2 regions of the Agrobacterium sp. 20P9.1.2 genome follow, and region 1 is predicted to be linked to the other one. Evidence: riboswitches for the same ligand, from Rfam matches in the RefSeq annotation. Region 1 holds a riboswitch; the other holds the start of a gene.
What was found. A riboswitch is a leader RNA that binds a small molecule or an ion and turns the genes downstream of it on or off. The one in region 1 is predicted to bind cobalamin.
Positions count from the first base shown of each region.

Region 1 (4,085 bases):
TTTTCGCGCGGTCAAGACCCTTTTCACCTATCACTACCAGACGGCTGCGGCGAACTTCACCTGTCGCCCAGGGACGGTCGAAGTAATGGTTGACGCGCGAGCCGACCGCCTGCACCTGCAACCGCATCGGCTTGGACGAGACCTCGACAAAACCCTTGATGCGCAGCACATTTTCAGAAGCCGCCGTTTCGGAAATGCGAGCAGCCAGAGCATCGGCATCCGTCACCGCATCCAGTTCCACGACGAAGCTGTCGAACTCGTCATGATCGTGGTCTTCTTCCTCATCGTGATGGGTGTGACGGTTTTCGATGTCCTCTTCAACCGCAAGACCAAGCCCGATCAGCACCGCGGGATCGACCGCACCATTGGAGGCGACGACGATCTTCGCAGCTTTCGGCAGATGCGCATTGATATGCGCCTTGGCGCGCTCCAGACCTTCGGCATCCAGCAGATCGCCCTTGGTCAGAACGATGAGGTCGGCGCAGGCAATCTGGTCCTCGAAGACTTCTTCGACCGGATCGTCGTGATCAAGTGCTTCGTCATTCTGACGCTGGGCGGCAAGCGCCTCCAGATCATGCGAGACCATGCCCTCGGCAAGGGCTGCACCATCGGCCACGGCGACCACGGCATCCACCGTCACCCGGCTTTTGATGGCGGGCCACTGGAAGGCCTGCACGAGTGGCTTGGGCAGAGCGAGGCCCGATGTTTCGATCAGAATATGCTCGACGCGCGGCTGACGGCTCAGAATCTGTTCGATGGCGGGCTGGAAATCATCGGCCACAGTGCAGCAGATGCAGCCATTGGCCAGTTCCACAATGTTTTCTTCCGGGCAGCTTTCGATGCCGCAGCCTTTCAGAATTTCACCGTCGATGCCGACATCGCCGAACTCGTTGACGATGATCGCCAGCCGCTTGCCCTCGAGCTTTTCCAGAAGGCCGCGCAAAAGCGTGGTTTTGCCCGCGCCTAGAAAGCCGGTGATGATGGTGCAGGGAACGCGATCGAGCGTGGTCATGATGTCTCCTCGGTAAAATGCAAAGGGGGAATGCGCGACACAAGGCCACGCTTCAAACTATCGGGGCGTCCGCGCCAGGGCATCAGCCCATCCGGTGCTGCGGCCAACAGGCGCGCGCCAGTCATCAGGTCTGCGGCATCGTTTTCCGTCAGGCCGCCAAACATGTAGGACCAACCGTCGGTGCTGCGCATCGCGGCGCTGAGGCCACGCTTGCAATTGGCAAGGCAATTGACGCTGCGAACGGTCACGCCTTCACTCGCTCCAAGCGCTAAGGCAGCCTCCGTCAGAAGCGCACCGGGGCGGGGGTCTGCATTCGGTTCGGCTTCGGACCGGCAGCTGCGGCAGACGAAGACCACGACGCCGGGTGCGGTGTCACGGTCCGTCTTTTCGGTCTGGCTGGTCGATGTTGCTGTAATATCCAAGGGTCTGCTTTCCGCGCCTTCAAAATGTCTCAGGGGTGCGGATATCGAAACGGAATGCGGGACACGCACAGCCATTGTCCGAACAACCGGCTGACCGGAGCACCCCGCCCGGCAGACGTTTTTCCTGAAACGGCAGGTCTCCTGGCTTGCGGCTTCAACACCCTTGCGCTGCCTTCCCGGATTTTCATCCAGTGGCTTTCAGCGCGGGCTCACCGCTTACAGTTGCGGGGGCAGCCACGGATTTTTCCGCTCAAGCGAAATGCACCGTGTTCCCTCTTAGCTTTTCCCGTTGCCGGAAAAAGACCGTCAGTCCTTAACCCTTATGCCCTGCGATGCTTTTATGTCAATGCCGCGCATCATTGCCGCGGCACGCGTTTTGGTTATAGTCGCCGCTTTGAAAAAGCATGAGACCCGGAAGGACCAGCCGCCATGACCCGCGACATCAGCGACAGCGAAGCCGAACGTCACCGCGCCAAAATGGTCAACCGCAAAGCCGTGCAGGACGCCGAAGTCTCAGAAAAGACCATCGAAAAAGGTCTGCTGATGATCAACACCGGCCCCGGCAAGGGCAAATCCACCGCCGCCTTTGGTCTGGCCCTGCGCATGCTGGGCACTGGCAGACGCGTCGGTATCGTGCAATTCATCAAGGGCGCATGGTCCACCGGCGAGCAGGGCGCACTGGCCCTGTTCGGCGACCGGGTGGAATGGCGCACCATGGGTGAAGGTTTCACGTGGGACACTCAGGATCTGAAACGCGACGTCGCTGCCGCCACCAAAGCGTGGGAAGAGGCGAAGACGCTGATGGCCGATGAAACCATCGGCCTCGTGGTTCTGGATGAACTCAACATCGCGCTGCGCTATGACTATCTGCCGCTGGAGGAGGTGGTGGAGACCCTGCAGAACCGTCGCCCCGGCCTGCACGTCATCGTCACAGGCCGTAACGCCAAGCAGCCTCTGATCGATGCCGCCGATATGGTGACGGAAATGACGCTGGTGAAGCACCACTTCAAGGCAGGCGTCAAAGCCCAGTCCGGCATTGAGTTCTGATCAATGACAGCACGCGTTTTGATGTTTCAGGGAACCGGCTCCGATGTCGGCAAATCGCTGATGGTGGCGGGGCTGGCGCGTGCCTTTACCCGGCGCGGGCTGTCCGTCATGCCCTTCAAACCGCAAAACATGTCCAACAACGCCGCCGTGACCGCCGATGGCGGAGAGATCGGCAGGGCGCAGGCTTTGCAGGCGCGCGCCGCAGGCGTTCCCCTTTCCGTACACATGAACCCGGTGCTGCTCAAACCCCAGAGCGAAACCGGCGCACAGGTGGTGGTGCAGGGAAAGGTCATCGGCAATGCCAAGGCGGCGGATTATCAGCATATGAAAGCTGGGCTGATGCCGCGCGTGCTGGAAAGTTTCGAGCATCTCAAAACCAAGGCAGATCTGGTGCTGGTGGAAGGCGCGGGCAGTGCCTCCGAAGTCAATCTCCGCGCCAATGACATTGCCAATATGGGCTTTGCCCGCGCAGCCAATGCACCTGTCATCCTCATCGGCGATATCGACCGGGGCGGCGTCATTGCTAGCCTCGTCGGCACGAAGACGGTTCTGGATGCGGATGATGCGGCGATGATCGAAGGCTTCATCGTCAACCGTTTCAGGGGCGATCCCAGCCTGTTCGATGAGGGGATGCGGATCATCGCAGACAAGACCGGCTGGAACCAGATCGGCCTGCTGCCGCATTTTGCAGATGCCAGTCGCTTGCCTGCCGAAGATGCGCTGGGGCTTTCGGCACCGGGACAGAGGAAACCGGGTGCCAAAATCCGCATTGCGGTACCGATCCTGCCGCATATCTCCAATTTCGATGACCTCGACCCGCTGGAGGCGGAACCGGATGTCGAGCTGATCCGGGTGCGCCAGGGCGATGTCATTCCGGCAGATTGCGCGCTGGTGCTACTCTGCGGTTCCAAATCCACGATTGCCGATCTCACCGCCTTGAAAAACGCAGGTCTGGATGTGGATATCAAAGCGCATCTTCGGCGCGGTGGTTCTGTGCTGGGCCTCTGCGGCGGTTACCAGATGCTGGGCAACAGCGTTGCCGACCCTGATGGGATAGAAGGCGAGCCGGTCACTGTGCAGGGGCTGGGTGTGCTTGACGTCGATACCGTGCTGACCGGCAATAAGAAGCTTGTGTCGGTGACAGGTCGCTGTTTCGATGGCGTATCCTTATCCGGCTATGAAATGCATGTCGGCGTGACAAAAGGGCCAGACGATATCAGACCGTTTTCAACCATCGGCAACCACACAGACGGAGCCATCTCCCCGGACGGTTGCGCTTTCGGTACCTATATCCACGGCCTCTTCGCAGACGATAACCAGCGCAGCGCATGGCTTCAACGTCTCGGGGCTGATCGCTCCGTACTGAATTATGAAGAGCAGGTCGATGCGGTGCTGGACGGCCTGGCCGATCACATGGAGCGGCACCTCGATCTCGATGCGCTGCTGGCTATAGCGCGATAACGAGTGCTAGGGCTCCTAAAAGGCCGATCAGCAATGCGTCGGCAATGCGGGCGAGCTTCAATGCCCGGCGAATATCAGCCGCGGTCAAATCCCGACGTCCGCCTTCGCCCATGAAGCGCGCCTCGATCATCTGCCCGCCGTAG
Region 1 covers NZ_JBYOKI010000006.1:260,751-264,835, forward strand. The annotation lists gene cobW (cobalamin biosynthesis protein CobW) at 1-1,015, opposite strand, end outside; gene AC27VJ_RS18025 (DUF1636 family protein) at 1,009-1,434, opposite strand; cobalamin riboswitch at 1,549-1,757, opposite strand; gene cobO (cob(I)yrinic acid a,c-diamide adenosyltransferase) at 1,864-2,481, shown strand; gene AC27VJ_RS18035 (cobyric acid synthase) at 2,485-3,942, shown strand; gene cbiB (adenosylcobinamide-phosphate synthase CbiB) at 3,929-4,085, opposite strand, start outside.

Region 2 (4,085 bases), on a different contig from region 1:
GTGTGGCTGAACAGCGCAGGTATATTGGCTCTTCTGTCGATTGCTTGTGACTATTTTCAGTACCTTTGCGCCTACATGTCGGTGAAACATGCGCTAACTCGAAGAGATAAAGGCTACAAATACGACCGAAATCACGCATCTTATTTGTTACAGAACATATGCTTCGTCACCAAGCAAATAGCGGTAGGGCTCGGAGCAGTCACCGTGATTATTACCTTCGCTCTGCATGTGATTTTGCACTGAAAGTTGAGCCACTACGACACCCCCGCAACTAGTTGCTTACTCATTGGTAGCCTGTTAAGTGGGACACAAAAGGGGGACATTGTGTCCCCCTATCCATCCAAGCAAGCCCGGTTTCTAAGGGTTTTGAACGATGGTGGGCGCTCTCTCCGGGCCCACCATTTTCATCTCTCCGCCGTATCCGGCACGACCTTATGGCCTAAAGATATCTCGGTACCTTTGCTTCCAGCACTGTAATCAGCGCAGGGTCCATGGACGTGTAGTTATCTGGAATGTCGAGGCATATCAGCCTTTTACCTTTTAAAGCAGCGCGGTATTTGCTCTGTATTTTTGTGCGGTGGATTTTTTCCATCACGAATATGATGTCGGCCCAGGCGATCTGCTCGCTGGAGAGCGGGTTTTCGGCATCATTGTTGGTACCGGCAGAAGAGACTTCGATTCGAGGCCAGTTTGCGAAGACTTGTTCGGCGGTAGGGCTGCGCAGCTTGTTCTGGCTGCAGACAAACAGGATGTTCTTCATGCAGCTAACCTTTCAAGATGCTCACGGTTGTAATTGTGCCTATCCCAGCTGAATTTGAGATCTGTTATGATACCAATTCCACTCGAGAAATCCGTGACATGCCGATAAGTTTGGTTATGATCTTAAGTTGTATAAAGAGGATAATCCATGAGCGTTACGGTTGATAGCTCCGAGTCCAGCAAAAGCAGCATATTTGTCGTTCTTGGACAGGTGGTTTTGATTTCGGTTGTGGCCATGATTGGCTGGAATATTGCGATGCCGGGGCTCGATCCTGCTTTCATGGAAGCGCAATCGAGGAATGGTCTTCCCTCTCAGCTCTCGATTCTAGCGTTGGGGGTGGGCTCTATTCTGACGGCGTTTGCGCTGGGGCAGATCGTTCGCCTCTTTGTTCCGCGTCTGGAAAACAGCGTAGCGCTGGTCGTGGTTGAGGATATCCTCGCACTGGTTCTGGCCGTGTCGCAGGCTTCCGGCATTGCGCAGATGGTATCGACCATGGGTTTTCTGGCCGATGCCGGTTCCTTTGGCGTGGCGGTCATCATCGCGTCGCTGGTCGGCGGTGTGGCCGTACTTCTTTTCTTGTCGCGGTTCGTCGTTCTGCCAAGTCTCGTCGCCGGTTTCTGGATTTTGTGGCTTCTGCCCGCGCTGATGACGCTGCCATCTCAGCTGTCTTCGTCTTTTGAAATGTTGCGAGTTGGCGCTGTCGGCGGCTCGCAGTTTCTGTTGGCAATTGGCATCATTGCTGTCGCGGTCGGCCTGGTGGTCTTTGCCATACGTGCCGTGCTGAGCAATCAGGATAAGAAGGCGGCTACGGGTTCGATACGCTGGATGAATGTGGTCGTTTGGCCTCCCTTGCTTGCGGCAACTGCCAGCAGCTATGTCCTGATGCCGCTGGCCTTTCTGGCGCCGGATTCGCTGCCGGACGCACAGTGGCTGAGGGTTTATGTTTTCGCCGTGACGGCCGTCTTGATTCCCGTTTTCGTTTTTGGCTACCGCCGTTTCTTCGCGAATAGGGGCGTGATCTTACCCCTGACCACAATGCTGATTCTTGCTGCGGTTCAGATCGTTCTGGTGGTTGGCGGAGCCTTTGCAACCGAGCAGATCATGTTGCCACTTCCCTTTAGCGGCACGACCCTGCTGGTCCTGGTCGCCGTGATCTATGCCCTCATTGACGCGCTACGCGCACCCTCGACGCATTAGTCAGGGTGCCACAAGGCCCGCAACGGGCAGGCGTATTCACCGCCAGTCCCGCCCGACCTAAACGTTTTCCCCATCTCATTTCTCACAAATCGCAATAAGTCTTGACGGGAAATTAACCTCGTCTACTATATGTAGTGTTCTAGGTTCCTTCGAGTCGCAAGACTTGTGAGGCTAAGATGGGAATACGGTGCGTTCATGATGAGCGTTCAAAAGCCGTAGCTGCCCCCGCAACTGTAAGTGGTGAGTGTCTGTTCCAAAATGCCACTGGGTCATGTCGATCCGGGAAGGTGGGATAGATACGTTGATCCGCGAGCCAGGAGACCTGCCTAGAGCGATTACGTCAACGGGCGGGGTGTCCGGGAGCTATTACGGTCTGTTGCGGCATGGAGCCGCGCGTGTCGTGTTCCCGAATGTCCTGCATGAGCTGCTTCGGGGTGAAGTCCATGTCCAGTTTGTTTTTCTTGTTCAGTGCCTTTTTGCGAAGGTGTTCAACCCTCGTGTGACTGTTTGCGGGTGGCGTAAGCCGTTCCCGATAGTCTGCGTCTGTCGGATGACGTCGCATCTTCTGTGAGGTGCGGTGCCAGTCGGCCTGTGTTCGCTTTCATTGCCATGTCGCCCACGCGCTTCGTCCGGTTGCGCGTTCGCTCTCGCTTGTCCAATCCCAAGAGGAAATCATGACCATTACTGTCTACAGCAAACCCGCCTGCGTCCAATGCACTGCCACAACCCGCGCGCTGGACCGTCAGGGCATCGATTACAGGATCGTCGATGTCTCCGAAGATGCTGATGCCTATGCGCTGGTGCAGGGGCTGGGCTACCGCCAGGTGCCTGTGGTTATTGCCGGTGAGCAGCACTGGGCAGGCTTCCGCCCGGATATGATCGGCGCTCTAGCCTAAGCCTATAGCCGCTGCGCTCCAGAAAAGCGTGCGGCGTTTCAGCCAGCCGGGGATGTGATGGGCCTTATCGTTTATTATTCCAGCCGTTCGGAAAATACCCATCGCTTTGTCGAAAAGCTGGGCGTGCGGGCTTTGCGTCTGCCGCTTTCGGCAGATGAAGAGGCGCCCGAGGTGGACGGGCCTTATGTGCTGCTGACGCCCACCTATGGCGGCGGCGGGCTAAAGGGGGCGGTGCCCAAGCCCGTCATTCATTTTCTCAACAGAGTTGCCAACCGCAGTCTCATCCGTGGCGTCATCGCCGCGGGTAACACGAATTTCGGCGCGGCCTTCGCCTCGGCGGGAGACATCGTATCGCGCAAATGCGCGGTGCCGTTTCTCTATCGCTTCGAGCTTCTGGGCACGCCCGAAGATGTCGCCAATGTCAAACATGGATTGGAACGATTTTGGATACGTTGACCACCATTTCCCCCAAGCCCTCGCAGGGTCATGCGGTGAAATCCACTGAACCGACGCTGGATTACCACGCGCTGAACGCCATGCTGAACCTCTACGATGAGGACGGGCACATTCAGTTTGAAAAGGACCGCATGGCGGCCCGGCAGTATTTTCTGCAACATGTGAACCAGAACACGGTGTTCTTTCACAATCTGCGGGAAAAGCTCGATTATCTGGTCAGTGAGGGGTATTACGAGCAACAGGTGCTCGATCAGTATTCTTTCAACTTCGTGCGTGATCTGTTCGATTATGCCTATGCGAAGAAGTTCCGCTTCCCGACTTTTCTCGGAGCGTTCAAATACTACACCAGCTATACGCTGAAAACCTTTGACGGAAAACGTTATCTGGAGCGCTACGAAGATCGCATCTGCATGGTGGCGTTTACGCTGGCGCAGGGCAATGAGCAGCTGGCGCGCGATCTGGTAGACGAGATCATTTCCGGGCGTTTCCAGCCCGCGACGCCGACCTTCCTCAATGCGGGCAAGAAGCAGCGCGGCGAACTCGTGTCGTGCTTCCTGCTGCGGGTGGAAGACAATATGGAATCCATCTCGCGTGGCATCAATTCTGCCTTGCAGCTCTCCAAGCGCGGCGGCGGGGTGGCGCTGTCGCTCACCAATATTCGTGAGGCTGGTGCGCCGATCAAGCAGATCGAAAACCAGTCTTCCGGCATTATCCCGGTCATGAAGCTGCTGGAAGATGCGTTTTCCTATGCCAACCAGCTGGGTGCGCGGCAGGGG
Region 2 covers NZ_JBYOKI010000003.1:647,017-651,101, reverse strand. The annotation lists gene AC27VJ_RS12475 (hypothetical protein) at 1-243, shown strand, start outside; gene AC27VJ_RS12470 (low molecular weight protein tyrosine phosphatase family protein) at 440-760, opposite strand; gene AC27VJ_RS12465 (hypothetical protein) at 908-1,957, shown strand; cobalamin riboswitch at 2,082-2,301, shown strand; gene nrdH (glutaredoxin-like protein NrdH) at 2,632-2,853, shown strand; gene nrdI (class Ib ribonucleoside-diphosphate reductase assembly flavoprotein NrdI) at 2,911-3,309, shown strand; gene nrdE (class 1b ribonucleoside-diphosphate reductase subunit alpha) at 3,297-4,085, shown strand, end outside.
Region 2: another riboswitch for cobalamin. It lies ahead of nrdH (glutaredoxin-like protein NrdH); the one in region 1 lies ahead of AC27VJ_RS18025 (DUF1636 family protein).